Linked DNA regions of Idiomarina loihiensis L2TR. The main gene of each other region encodes a partner of the protein of the gene in region 2 in a complex. Links are inferred from orthologs where the notes say so. Each region holds a gene or a part of one and is shown on either strand. Other genes may lie near its edges.

Region 1 (5,059 bases), 1.4 Mb from region 2 along the record:
GAGAAAGGCTCAGAAGCAACCGATGTTCGTATCGGCCAGGAGCGCTATGGGCCTATAAGCAGCAACGACACCTTGTGGGATATTGCGCGGCGTTATAAGCCACACTCCAGTGTGACCCAGTATCAGACTATGGTTGCTATTGTGCAGGCTAATGACGATGCCTTCGTCGATGGTAATATGAACCGCATGCTCAATGGTTTTTACCTGCGCATTCCCTCTTTGCAAGAAATCAAAATGGTTAACCCCGAAGCCGCTCGTCGGCAAGTCGTGGTAGATAGCCAATTAAAAACCAAGTCTCAACAACTCTCGCAAGCTCGGCAGGACACTCAGAAAACTCGCGCGGAACAGCAGGAGTTACTTGAGCAGGCCCGGGAGAAAGCTGAACAAACCATTCAGGAAGTTGAACAGCGACAGGAACAAAACTTTCAGGAGTTGCGCTCTGATATGCAGCAGTCCATGCAGGCGGTTGAGCGCATGTATGAAGAGAATAAGTCTCTGCAGGAGCGTATCGACGCATTAGCGTCGCGTTTAGATGAGCTTGCCAATAATGTGAGCAAAACCGATGAACTGGAAGTTCAGTTTCAACAGGTATTAGCTCAACAACGGGAGCTGCTTGAACAGCAGGCTAGAGAAGAGCTGGAGCAGGAGTCCGGGTTTTCCGACTGGTTGCAAAGTCCTTTGAATATGTTGCTTGTATCAGTATTACCGGCACTGCTTATTATCGGTCTTATTGTGTTTTTCTTTTTGCGCCGTTCAGCCAAACCGGTAGAGGAAGATGAAGAGGCGGAAGAAAAGAGCAGTAAAGAGCTTACTGAAGAAGAAGCCGCCGCTGAACTCGATAAAGAACTGCTGGGAGATGTACCTAACGACAGTACAGATGGCTTATTCGATATTGATGGTGAAGAAAGCACTGATGACGAAGGTGACGACTTAAGTGCGCTAGAGGCTGAGTTAACCGGAAATTCGGATGAGCCGGAAGCCGCTGATTTGAGCGTTCGTCTTGACGATGGAAAAGACGATGCCAGGAAGGAAGAACCGAAGCCGGAAGCCGAAACTGAACCGGCTGTAGAAGACGATTTAGACGACGATGATCAGGCTGTATTGCCGGATGAAGAAGACGAAGAGTCTAGTGAATTGTCTCAGGATGAACTGGATCGTTTATTTGGCGAAGCCGACGATGATGATGAACAGGCGATTGACCTTTCCGTCACTGATGAAGAAGAGTCTCCGGAGTCATCGAGTGCAGATGCTGATGAACCTGTTTCAGAAAATATTGAGCAAGAAGGTGAAGCAACAGAAGAAGAGTCTGCAGTAGCTGACGTCGATGATATCGATGACATTTTGTCCGACAACGCGCCTTCAGAAACTCCTGAAGAAGCTGACAGCGACGATGAGCGTGCAGTTGATGATAAGCCTGACAAAGGCGAAACTGATTCAGACCAGGAAAGTGACGACTTGTTGCCGGATGACTTTGACGACAGCGAGGTTGATGATGTTCTCGCTGAGTTGGGTCTTGCGGAAAACGAAGCCGATGAGCCGGAAAGTGAGAAAGCGGAAAGCATAGAAACCGACAGCTCCGAAGCCGAAGATGAACCAGAAGCTGATGAGGCTCAATCAGAAGAGGCTGCCGAAGCGGAAGAAACCGAGCTAACCTCGCAGGAGGAAAGCCAGCCTGTAGAAGAAGACTCCGAAGAAGATAATCTGGAACAGTTGCTGCAAGAGTCGGATGAGTTGACTCAGTCACTGGATGACCTTGAAGAAGAAGTTCCCGACGACGATGCGGAACTTGATAAGGCAGAAGATGAAGCGGACAAAGACTTAGAGTCGCTATTTGGTGGTTCCGATAATGCGGATAATATTGTCGATGAAGATGAGCCGGCTACAGAAGAAAACGACACCGAAAGCGAAGCCGAAACTGATGCATTTAGCGCTACCGACGACGATGAATTTGTGGATATTGACTCCTTAATGGCGGATGCCGATGAGGAAGACGAAGACAGTGATCGCTATCAGTCGTCGGCAGTAAAAGACGTTTTACCGGATGATGAATCTGGAGATGCCGAAGGGGCTCCACAAGATGATGAACCGTCGGGTCAGCTTGATCTTGCCAGAGCCTATATTGAAATGGGCGAAGAGGACGAAGCTCGGGAGATTCTTCAGCAATTAGCAGAAGGTGATGATGAAGCGCTGGCAAATGAAGCTAAGACGCTGCAACAGAAACTAGATTCGTAGGATAAAGTAGTATGCGAATGGCCTTATGCCTTGAATACGACGGCAGTCGTTATTATGGATGGCAACGACAACGTGAAGTAGCCAGTGTTCAGCAGTGTGTTGAAGAGGCTTTGAGTAAAATAGCGAATGCGCCTGTTGAGGTAACTTGTGCCGGCAGAACGGATGCTGGTGTTCATGCTACCGCACAGATCGTGCATTTTGATGTCCCGGTACCAAGAGCTGATGTTGCCTGGACGTTAGGAGTGAACAGTAATCTGCCCGCTGGTATTGCTGTACGCTGGGCGCGGGAAGTTGACAGTGAGTTCAGTGCGCGGTTTAGCGCTACGTCGCGACGTTACCGTTATATTATTGCCAATACCAGATTCCGTCCGGGGATCCATTCGGCAGGGGTCAGTCATTATCATCAACCACTTGACGCTGAAGTTATGCAAGAAGCTGCTCAGGCGCTTGTCGGTGAACATGACTTTACTGCATTCCGGGCATCTCATTGCCAGTCGCATACCCCGTTTCGTAAGGTTTCCGATTTAACGGTTGAACGCCGTGGCGACTATATTATCGTGGATATTTCGGCGAATGCCTTTTTGCATCACATGGTGCGAAATATCGTCGGCAGTTTGATCGTTGTTGGTCAGCACCTGCAGCCACCGGACTGGATTGGAGAATTGTTAAGACAGAAAGACCGCACCAAGGCTGCAGCTACAGCGAAACCCGGCGGACTTTACCTGGTGGCAGTAACTTACCCGGAACACTATAATATACCCGATGCTCCACTGGGACCTTTGTGGCTAGGCGATTAAGAGTCACTGTTATGACCTCTTTGCTTGACCCATTTGTGGTACCATGTAAGCTACATCAAATTGACTAATAACAGCCTTTGGGCGGAATAGTATGAGCTGGATAGAAAGAATTCTTGCGAAGCCAAAAATTAACAAACGACGTGGCGTTCCAGAGGGCGTGTGGAGCAAGTGCACGGCCTGTGGCAATATTATTTATAAGGCTGATTTAGAACGCAGCCTTAATGTTTGCCCTAAGTGTGATCATCACATGCGGGTTACCGGGCGCAGCCGTTTAGATATTTTTCTGGATAAAGACAATCGCGAAGAAATAGGCACAGATTTAGAGCCAAAAGATGTTCTGCGCTTTAAAGATTCCAAAAAATACAAAGACCGTATTGCTGCCGCGCAAAAAAGCACGGGTGAGAACGACGCCCTAATTGCCGAGAAAGGTACCGTAAAAGGCGTTCCTCTAGTCGCGGTTGCCTTTGACTTTAACTTTATGGGCGGCTCCATGGCATCGGTGGTAGGGGCTAAGTTTGTACTGGCTGCCGAAGTCTGCCTTAAGCATCGTATTCCGCTGGTATGTTTCTCTGCCTCCGGCGGTGCTCGTATGCAGGAAGCTCTGATGTCGTTAATGCAAATGGCTAAGACCTCTGCGGCTTTAGCTCGTATGAGCGAAGAAGGCCTGCCGTTCATCTCGATATTAACCGACCCGACCATGGGTGGTGTTTCTGCGAGTCTGGCAATGTTGGGCGATATTCATATTGCTGAACCAAAAGCTCTCATCGGCTTTGCCGGACCTCGGGTTATTGAACAAACGGTTCGTCAAACCTTACCGGAAGGTTTTCAACGCGCTGAGTTCCTGCTGGAACATGGGGCTATCGACATGATTACCGACCGTCGTGATATGCGCGATACTGTTGCCCGTTTGTTGGCGAAAATGCAAAACTTACCTTCTACCGAAGCTACGGAAGTAAGTGTAAACGAGTAATGGCGGAGATATCTTCATCAGCTCCTGCAGTGACTGCATCACTGCAGGAGTGGCTGACCTACCTCGAAAAACTTCATCCGAAAAATATCGATATGGGTCTGGAGCGTGTAGCCAGAGTGGCTGCTAATGCCGGCGTATTAAAGCCGGCAGCTTTAGTCATAACGGTTAGCGGAACCAATGGTAAAGGCTCAACAGTTTGCTATCTGGAAACGATTCTGCAGGCGGCAGGTTACACTACCGGCGTTTATACCTCACCGCATATTACCGAGTATCGCGAGCGAGTTCGGGTTAATGCGCAAGAATTGCCGGACTCCGAACACGTTAAAGCATTTCATGCTATTGAGCAGGCTCGTAACAATACGTCATTAACTTATTTTGAGTTTGGTACGTTAGCGGCGCTTTGGTTAATGGGTCGCCAGTCTCCGGATGTCGCTATTCTTGAGGTAGGCCTGGGTGGGCGTCTAGACGCGGTTAACTGTGTTGACGCAGACGTGGCTGTGGTCACCAGTATCGGCATCGACCACATTGCTTTTCTCGGAAATAATCGTGAGCACATTGGGTATGAAAAAGCCGGTATTGCCAGATCGGGTAAGCCATTAATTTGTGGTGAAGCAAGTCCAACGGCCAGTATTGCAGAAAGCGCGGAGCGCATCGGGGCTAAGCTTTATCAAGTCGGGCGTGACTTTCATCGTACCGAATACGATGAAAGCTGGAGTTATCGTAGTCAGAACACCCAATTGAATGACTTGCCGTTACCAAAACTGCCTCTTATCAACGCGTCAACAGCCATTGCGGCTATCGAACAATTGCCGTTACCAGTCAGCTTATCGGCTATTCGTGAAGGTATTACTCAGGCAAGTTTACCTGGGAGAATGCAACCTGATACCGTTAATGGTATTGAAGTTTTGCTGGACGTTGCGCATAACCCGCAGGCTGCAGTTTATGCTAGTCGCTATTTGAATAAATTTTATCCACAACATAAAATTTTTGCTGTTGTGGGGATGTTAAGTGACAAAGACCATGCCGGTGTCGCTAACGCATTGAGTTCTCAGGCTTCTGC
Region 2 (7,802 bases):
CCTGTACTAATAAGCCACCGTTGACGCGCTTATAATCCAGCTGTTCAACCGTATCTGACCATTCACCGCATTCCAGTAAGCGAAGGTTCTTTTTGCCGGCAACAGCTGTCTTGGCGCTTTCACTGACGCTCGGAGCGATAATAACTTCCACAAACTGACGCTCAACAATAGCGGTTGCGGTTGCTTCATCCAGCTCGCGGTTAAAAGCAATAATGCCACCAAATGCGGAAGTTGGGTCGGTTTTAAAGGCGCGGTCATAAGCGTCGGAAATAGATTCACCTATTGCAACACCGCAAGGGTTTGCGTGCTTAACAATAACGCAGGCTGGTTCAACAAAGCTTTTTACGCACTCAAGTGCCGCGTCTGTATCGGCAATATTGTTAAAGGACAACGCTTTGCCCTGAATTTGAGTCGCGCTGGAAACTGTCCCTTTTGGTGCATTGCGCTCTGCGTAAAATGCCGCTGCCTGATGTGAGTTCTCGCCGTAGCGTAGGTCCTGCTTTTTTGATACCTGCAGGTTCAACGTGCGCGCAAAATCGTTTTCGCTCAGCTGCTTGCCGAGGTAATTTGCAATCATGCCATCATATTGAGCGGTGTGCTCAAATGCTGCTACTGCTAAGTCAAAGCGAGTGCTGTGGCTGACCCCATTTTGCTCATTGAGCTCAGCGAGCACGCGCTGGTAGTCACTGGCATTCACAACAATAGTCACGTCTTTGTGGTTTTTCGCTGCTGCACGAACCATAGTTGGACCGCCAATATCAATATTCTCAATAGCGTCTTCCAGAGAGCAACCTTCTTTGGCAACCGTTTCAGCAAAGGGATACAGGTTCACGACAACCATATCGATAGGCGCGATGTTTTGCTCCTGCATAACACCCTGGTCGACATCGCGGCGACCTAAAATACCGCCATGAACCTTAGGGTGCAGTGTCTTTACCCGCCCGCCCATAATCTCTTCCTGACCGGTATGTTCAGAAACATCAATAACGGCAATGCCTGAGTCACGGAGTAGTTTAGCTGTACCGCCAGTAGAGAGAATTTCAATGTTCTTTTGAGCCAAAGCTTGAGCGAATTCAACAATACCGGTTTTATCAGAAACACTGATTAAAGCGCGTTGGATTGGACGGGTTTCCATTGTTTTGCCTTTCTATACTGAGTTAACTTACGGGGAGGTTAATAAAAAAAGGGCGCCAAAAGGCGCCCAAAAAACTTCTTAATTCATGCCGTATTTTTTCAGCTTCTTGCGTAAGGTGCCGCGGTTAATGCCTAACATGGTTGCGGCGCGGGTTTGATTACCCCGGGTGTAAGTCATGACTTCTTCCAGTAACGGTGCTTCTACTTCAGATAGCACCAACTCGTAAAGTTCTTCAGGATCCTGACCATCAAGCTGACGCAGAAAACTGTTCAATGCTTGTTTTACGGAATCACGCAATGGCTTTGGCTGTGCGTTATTGCCGATAGTGGTTAGGGGAGATACGTTCTCACGACTAGGGTTTTGATCAAACATAATGCGCTTATCTCTTCTCTACAGTGACAAAATAATCTTCAAGTGCCTTAAGTTGCTCGCTGGCATCCTCAAGACGATTAAATGTTTGCCTGAATTCATCATTGCTGGCTTGTTCTTTTAAATACCAACCAACGTGTTTTCGGGCGATTCTGACACCCTGGTAACTGCCGTAAAATTCGTGCAGTTTGCCAACGTGATGAATAACGGTCTCAGCCACTTCGGTTAAGGACGGCGGGCTTAGCTCCTGTCCTGTTTCAAGAAAATGAGCAATTTCTCTAAACAGCCAGGGGTTACCCTGCGCGCCGCGACCAATCATAATGGCGTCGGCTCCGGTGTACTCTAAAACCTGTTGAGCCTGCAGTGGTGTACGGATATCGCCGTTAGCCACTACTGGGATAGAAACAGCCTTCTTAATTGCCTTAATGGTGTCGTATTCGGCAATGCCTTTGTACATGCAGGCACGAGTACGACCATGAATGGCAAGAGACTGAATACCGCAACGTTCTGCCAGCTGCGCTATATCAATACCGTTTCTGTGTTCAGGATCCCAACCGGTTCTGGTTTTCAGTGTTACCGGAACCTCAACAGCTGCAACCACAGCTGTTAATATCTCTTCTACTAACCCGGGATGCTGCATGAGCGCCGAGCCAGCCATCTTCTTATTTACCTTTTTCGCCGGGCAGCCCATATTTATGTCAATAATCTGCGCACCCATACTCACATTCACGCGCGCTGCTTCGGCCATTAATGCCGGTTCCGAGCCCGCTATCTGCACAGCACGAATGCCCAGCTCTCCCGAATGATCCATGCGTTGCCTGGATTTATCGGTCTGCCATACCTTAGGGTTACTGGACAGCATCTCTGATACTGTAAGCCCGGCCCCCGTGCTGTAACACAGCTGACGGAACGGCTGATCAGTAACTCCAGCCATGGGAGCTAATATGACCTGATTGTCGAGTTGATATGGACCAATCCGCATCGGTTAAAAACTACTCAGCGAAAGGGTGAGGAATTTTAGGGAATTTGCGCAATAAAGAAAAGGCTATTTATTACGCAATTTGAGTCTTTTTTTCATTTTTTACTATTGACAAAGCGTACGCTTGTTAACCAACGCGGGTACCGCTGAGCATTGCCCAGTCGCCGTCTATAGTCGGGGTATCGAATTTTATGTGCGGTTGGTAAGCCTCAATAACCCCTTCTATTTGCCGTTCCAGTATACCGGATAAAACCAGTTGTCCGCCGGGGGAAACGAAGCCGAGTATGGTATCGGCTAGCTCTCGTAAAGGGCCGGCGAGGACATTGGCAAGTACCAAGTCCACCTGGGTTTCAGGTTGTTGGCTGGGTAGATAAAGGCTAAATTTATCGCCCACCTTATTGCGCTCAGCGTTATCTTTGGTCGCAATCAGCGCCTGTTGGTCAATATCAATGCCAACTACGTGTTCTGCTTTAAATAGTAATGCGGCAATGCCTAATATCCCTGAGCCACAACCGAAATCCACCACGGTTTTGCCGGTTGGTGGGTTGGCGTCTATCCAGCGCAGACACATAGCGGTTGTTGGGTGTGTTCCGGTACCAAAAGCCATGCCAGGGTCGAGCAAAATATTAACGGCTTCAGGTTTTGGTATCTCCCGCCAGCTGGGGCAAATCCATAAATTCTCGCCAAACTGAATAGGGTGGAAGTTATCCATCCATTCGCGTTCCCAGTCTTTGTCTTCCAGTGCATCGACTTTGTACTGCAAATCGCTGCCGAAAATGTTGGACTGTTTCAGGTTGGCAATAATGGCTTTGATGTCCGCGTCGGCGTCAAATAAGCCCGTGGCTAGAGTGTGTTCCCACAATATAACGTCGCCGGGGCGGGGTTCAAAAATGGGCGTGTCGGCGCCGTCTCGGTAAGTTACCGCCTGAGCGCCGTTAGCCATGAGCATGTCACCCACTTGGGGCGCATGCTCTTCACTACAGGAAAGGGTGAGTTGTATCCAGGGCATTAATTAATGCCCGCCTATACCAAGTTTTTTCTCAAGGTAGTGAATGTTGGTACCACCGTGCTGGAAGTTTTCATCTGCCATAATTGATTTTTGCAGAGGAATATTGGTTTTAATGTCTTCGATGATCAATTCATTTAAAGCATTACGCATACGGGCAATAGCAATATCACGGTTTTCGCCGTAAGTAATCAGCTTGCCTATCATCGAGTCATAGTTCGGCGGAACTTTGTAATCCGCGTAAACGTGTGAGTCCCAACGCACACCAAAGCCACCCGGAGAGTGGAAACGGGTGATAGTGCCCGGTGACGGTGTAAAGGTTTCAGGGTCTTCGGCGTTAATCCGACATTCAATGGCATGACCACGAATGACAACATCTTCCTGGCTGACCGAAAGCTGACGACCGGCTGCAATGCGCAACTGCTCTTTAATCAAGTCGATACCTGTGACCATCTCGGTAACCGGATGCTCAACCTGAATACGGGTGTTCATTTCAATGAAATAGAATTCACCATTTTCGTACAAGAATTCAAATGTACCAGCGCCACGGTAGCCAAGCTCTACACAAGCTTTGGCACAACGCTCACCAATAAATTTACGCATTTCAGGGGTGATACCCGGCGCAGGTGCCTCTTCAACCACTTTCTGGTGACGACGCTGCATCGAGCAGTCACGTTCACCTAAATGAATGGCATTGCCTTGTCCATCGGCCAGAACCTGAATTTCCACATGGCGAGGGTTTTCAAGGAATTTTTCCATATAGACAACAGGGTTACCGAAGGCTGCGCGAGCTTCGTTCTGAGTCATAGTGATAGAGCTGAGCAATTCGCTCTCCTCGCGTACAACCCGCATACCACGACCACCGCCGCCGCCTGCTGCTTTAATAATAATGGGGTAACCAATGCGCTTAGCAAGCTTCTTATTACGTTCGTCGTCGTCATCCAGAGGGCCATCCGACCCCGGAACGCAAGGAACGCCGGTTTTCTTCATTGCCTTAATGGCTGATACTTTGTCGCCCATAAGACGGATAAGATCCGGCGTTGGTCCAACAAAAATGAAGCCAGATTGTTCAACTTGTTCAGCAAAATCGGCGTTTTCGGCCAGAAAGCCGTAACCCGGGTGAATAGCTGCTGCATCCGTAATTTCAGCGGCGCTGATAATACGGGGAATGTTCAGGTAGCTCTCGTTCGCTGGCGCTTTACCTATGCAAATTGCTTCGTCTGCAAGTAAAACGTGTTTAAGGTTTCTATCAACCGTTGAATGAACTGCCACTGTTTTAATGCCGAGCTCTTTACAGGCTCGCAGTATGCGCAGTGCAATTTCGCCACGGTTGGCAATGACCACTTTATCTAACATGACAAATACCTGCGGTTACTTTATTCGATGATAAACAGTGGCTGATCAAATTCAACCGGCTCTTCGTTATCTACTAAAATCTGTTTAACGACACCGGATTTGTCTGCTTCAATCTGGTTCATCATTTTCATTGCTTCAATAATGCACAGTGTTTCGCCGGCATTAACGCGAGAGCCAACAGTAACGAAAGGCTTTGCATCAGGAGATGGAGCTTCGTAGAAGGTTCCAACCATAGGAGAGCGAACAACGTGGCCGCTAATTTCTTCACTGGCTGGTTCAGCCGCTGGCTGGCTTGCCGGAGCTGATTGTGGCGCTTGCTGAGGGGCGTGTTGCGGTTGTGGCGCGTATTGCATCGGTGCAGGCTGCGCACTGTAACGATTAATCCGAACTGACTCTTCGCCCTCGGTAATTTCCAGTTCTGCTACGCCAGATTCTTCAACGAGCTCGATCAGTTTCTTAATTTTTCGGATATCCATGCTAACGTCTACCTTTAGTTATCTGTATTGTTCAATGTAGTTAAAGCTGCTTGTAATGCGTATTCATAACCACGGGCGCCAAGCCCGCAGATAACACCGTCAGCCACGTCTGCCAAATAAGAATGGTGGCGGAAGCTCTCACGGCGATAAATATTGGAAAGGTGCACTTCAATAAAAGGGATTTTCACAGCCAATAACGCATCGCGTAATGCCACGCTGGTGTGTGCGTAGGCTGCCGGATTAATCACAATATAATCTACGGAGTCTTTGGCGGCTTGCTGGATCCAGTCAATTAACTGGTGTTCAGCATTGGACTGACGGAAATCTAGTGCTGTTGCGTGTTGTTTAGCAATGGCTCCCAGCGAATCAGCGATATCATCCAGGCTTTGCTTACCATAAAGCTCTGGTTCACGCTGCCCCAGTAAATTTAGATTCGGGCCATTGAGCACTAATATTTTAAAACGTTCTGCCATTGTGCCGCCATTTGCTGTGAAGTTACGGAAACTATTAAAAGTGACCACAACTTTCAGTTTGGGTTCCTATAACAACAGTATTATAGGGAAAAAAAGCAAGATTGCAGCACTTTACTGGTCTTATCAGCGCATTTAGGCACAAGTTTACTCGGAAACTATCTTTTCCAGATGCTTTTTGAAATCCTCAGCGTTCATATAACCGGTAACCCGGTATTCAGGGCGTTCGTTGCCTTCAGGGTCAAAGAACAGAATGGTGGGTAGCCCCAGCACCTTGTAGCGACTCAGAATCTCAACGTCTTGCGCGTTATTGCGGGTAACATCGGCCTGAATGAGTTTAAACTCCTGAAACTGCGCCTGAACCTGCTCATCTGAAAAGGTGTACTGCTCGAATTCCTTGCAGGCCACGCACCAGTCCGCATAAAGGTCTAGCATTACCCATCGGTCACTTTCTGCTACTTGTTGTTGTATGTCGCTGACATTACTAACAACAGTAAAAAGGCCGTGACTTTTTTGTTCCAGTTGCGCTTTATTAACCTGCCAGTAACTGCCTGTAGTAGCCGCCGCTGCTAAGAGTACAATAGTGATAACTTTCGTGGTGATCCGAAGCGGCTGGCTTATCGAAACAGCCAGAGATACGGCGGCGAGAATAAAGTAAAAAATCCACAGCCACATGCTAATACTGGTCGGAATAAGGCGCTCAATTAAGAATAAGGTAACTGCCAATAACAGCCAACCGAAGAACTGCTTAACCACGTTCATCCACGCGCCGGCTTTGGGCAGAAGCTTGCCGCCACTTAAGCCGAATAGAATAAGCGGCACGCCCATACCCAGGCTTAATGCGTAAAGAATAGCGACGCCGCTTACCATATCGCCCGATTGCGCAATAAAGAGTAACGCCCCTGACAAGGGGGCTGTGGTACAGGGTGATGCTACCAGGCCGGAAATAGCGCCGATAATAAAGACGCCAACGATATTGCCTCCGCTTTGCTGGCCGCTAAAGCTTTGCAGTTTTGACTGCCAGCTAATAGGAAGCTGCAGCGTATAAGCTCCGAACATACTCAAAGCAAAAAGCGCGAACAATACTGCAAGAACAATTAACACCACCGGATGCTGAAAGTAAGCCTGATACTGCATACCCGCTGATGCCACAACCAGGCCTAATAGAGAATAGGTAATGGCCATACCCTGAACGTATATAAAGGAAAGCCAAAGTGTGTTTTTCCAGTTACGTTCACGGTTGCCCAGCACAACGCCGGATAAAATGGGGTACATAGGAAACACGCAGGGGGTAAAAGCTAAGCCAATACCCAAAGCAAAAAAGAGTAACAATGTAATGATTAAATGTTGTTCACCTATACCGAACAGGCTGCTGTCGGTGTTTGGCGGTGCGGTGGCGGGGGCGGTTTCACTAGTACTGGAGAGTTTAATCTGCTTTTCAGTGGGCGGGTAACATAACCCCGCATCTGCGCAGCCCTGATACTGAACGGTAATGGTGTCGCCGGAAAACTCCGGGTTAAGTGTAAAAGACCACTCAACGTAGTTGCGGTATACAATTGACTCGCCAAAAAACTCATCGTTATGAGACTCGCCTTGCGGGAGTTCGGGTTCTGCTGCTAATGCATTTTCGGGAACCACCTTAAAGCGGTGTTGATACAAATAGTACTCGGGAGCGACAACCCAACTGACCGTCACTTTGCTGTCATTAACTTCGCTGTCGAAATCAAAAGCCTGATCTACCGATAAAAACTGATTGTCCTGCTGGAATGGATTCGACTGCACACTATGTGCTGGCGCAACGACGGCAAAAACCAGAGTTAAGGCTGCGAGACATGTGATGAATCTTTGTATCATTTAACTGAGTCCTGTATCCACGTCAGATAATCGGGTAAACCATCTTCAATATTGATGCTTATTAATTCTGGAGAATCGTAAGGGTGAATAGCACTGATGGTACTTTTTATGTCACTGAAACGTTCCGCAGTCGATTTTATCAGTAAAAGCCACTCCT

What was found. Proteins that work in one complex are often made in the same cells at the same time.
Region 1: the proteins of accC (region 2) and accD are in contact, whole or in part, in a solved structure (PDB 8UXZ), measured with the Escherichia coli proteins. The link is inferred for Idiomarina loihiensis L2TR from one-to-one orthologs.

What each region holds. Positions count from the first base shown.
Region 1 is NC_006512.1:1,084,490-1,089,548, reverse strand. The notes cover bases 2,115-5,059. They hold accD (acetyl-CoA carboxylase, carboxyltransferase subunit beta), read left to right. Parts: upstream 2,115-3,120; coding sequence 3,121-3,999; downstream 4,000-5,059. Other genes in these bases: folC (bifunctional tetrahydrofolate synthase/dihydrofolate synthase), read left to right, coding at 3,999-5,059; truA (tRNA pseudouridine(38-40) synthase TruA), read left to right, coding at 2,244-3,029; IL_RS05220 (FimV/HubP family polar landmark protein), read left to right, coding at 2,115-2,232. Outside these bases: more of IL_RS05220, read left to right, coding at 1-2,114.
Region 2 is NC_006512.1:2,445,917-2,453,718, reverse strand. Bases 2,671-5,541 are described here. They hold accC (acetyl-CoA carboxylase biotin carboxylase subunit), read right to left. Parts: upstream 4,846-5,541; coding sequence 3,496-4,845; downstream 2,671-3,495. Other genes in these bases: aroQ (type II 3-dehydroquinate dehydratase), read right to left, coding at 5,336-5,541; accB (acetyl-CoA carboxylase biotin carboxyl carrier protein), read right to left, coding at 4,866-5,321; prmA (50S ribosomal protein L11 methyltransferase), read right to left, coding at 2,671-3,492. Outside these bases: purH (bifunctional phosphoribosylaminoimidazolecarboxamide formyltransferase/IMP cyclohydrolase), read right to left, coding at 1-1,135; DNA-binding transcriptional regulator Fis, read right to left, coding at 1,214-1,507; tRNA dihydrouridine synthase DusB, read right to left, coding at 1,515-2,486; more of prmA, read right to left, coding at 2,611-2,670; more of aroQ, read right to left, coding at 5,542-5,794; IL_RS11730 (protein-disulfide reductase DsbD), read right to left, coding at 5,939-7,645; divalent-cation tolerance protein CutA, read right to left, coding at 7,642-7,802. UniProt on the Escherichia coli protein: This protein is a component of the acetyl coenzyme A carboxylase complex; first, biotin carboxylase catalyzes the carboxylation of the carrier protein and then the transcarboxylase transfers the carboxyl group to form malonyl-CoA.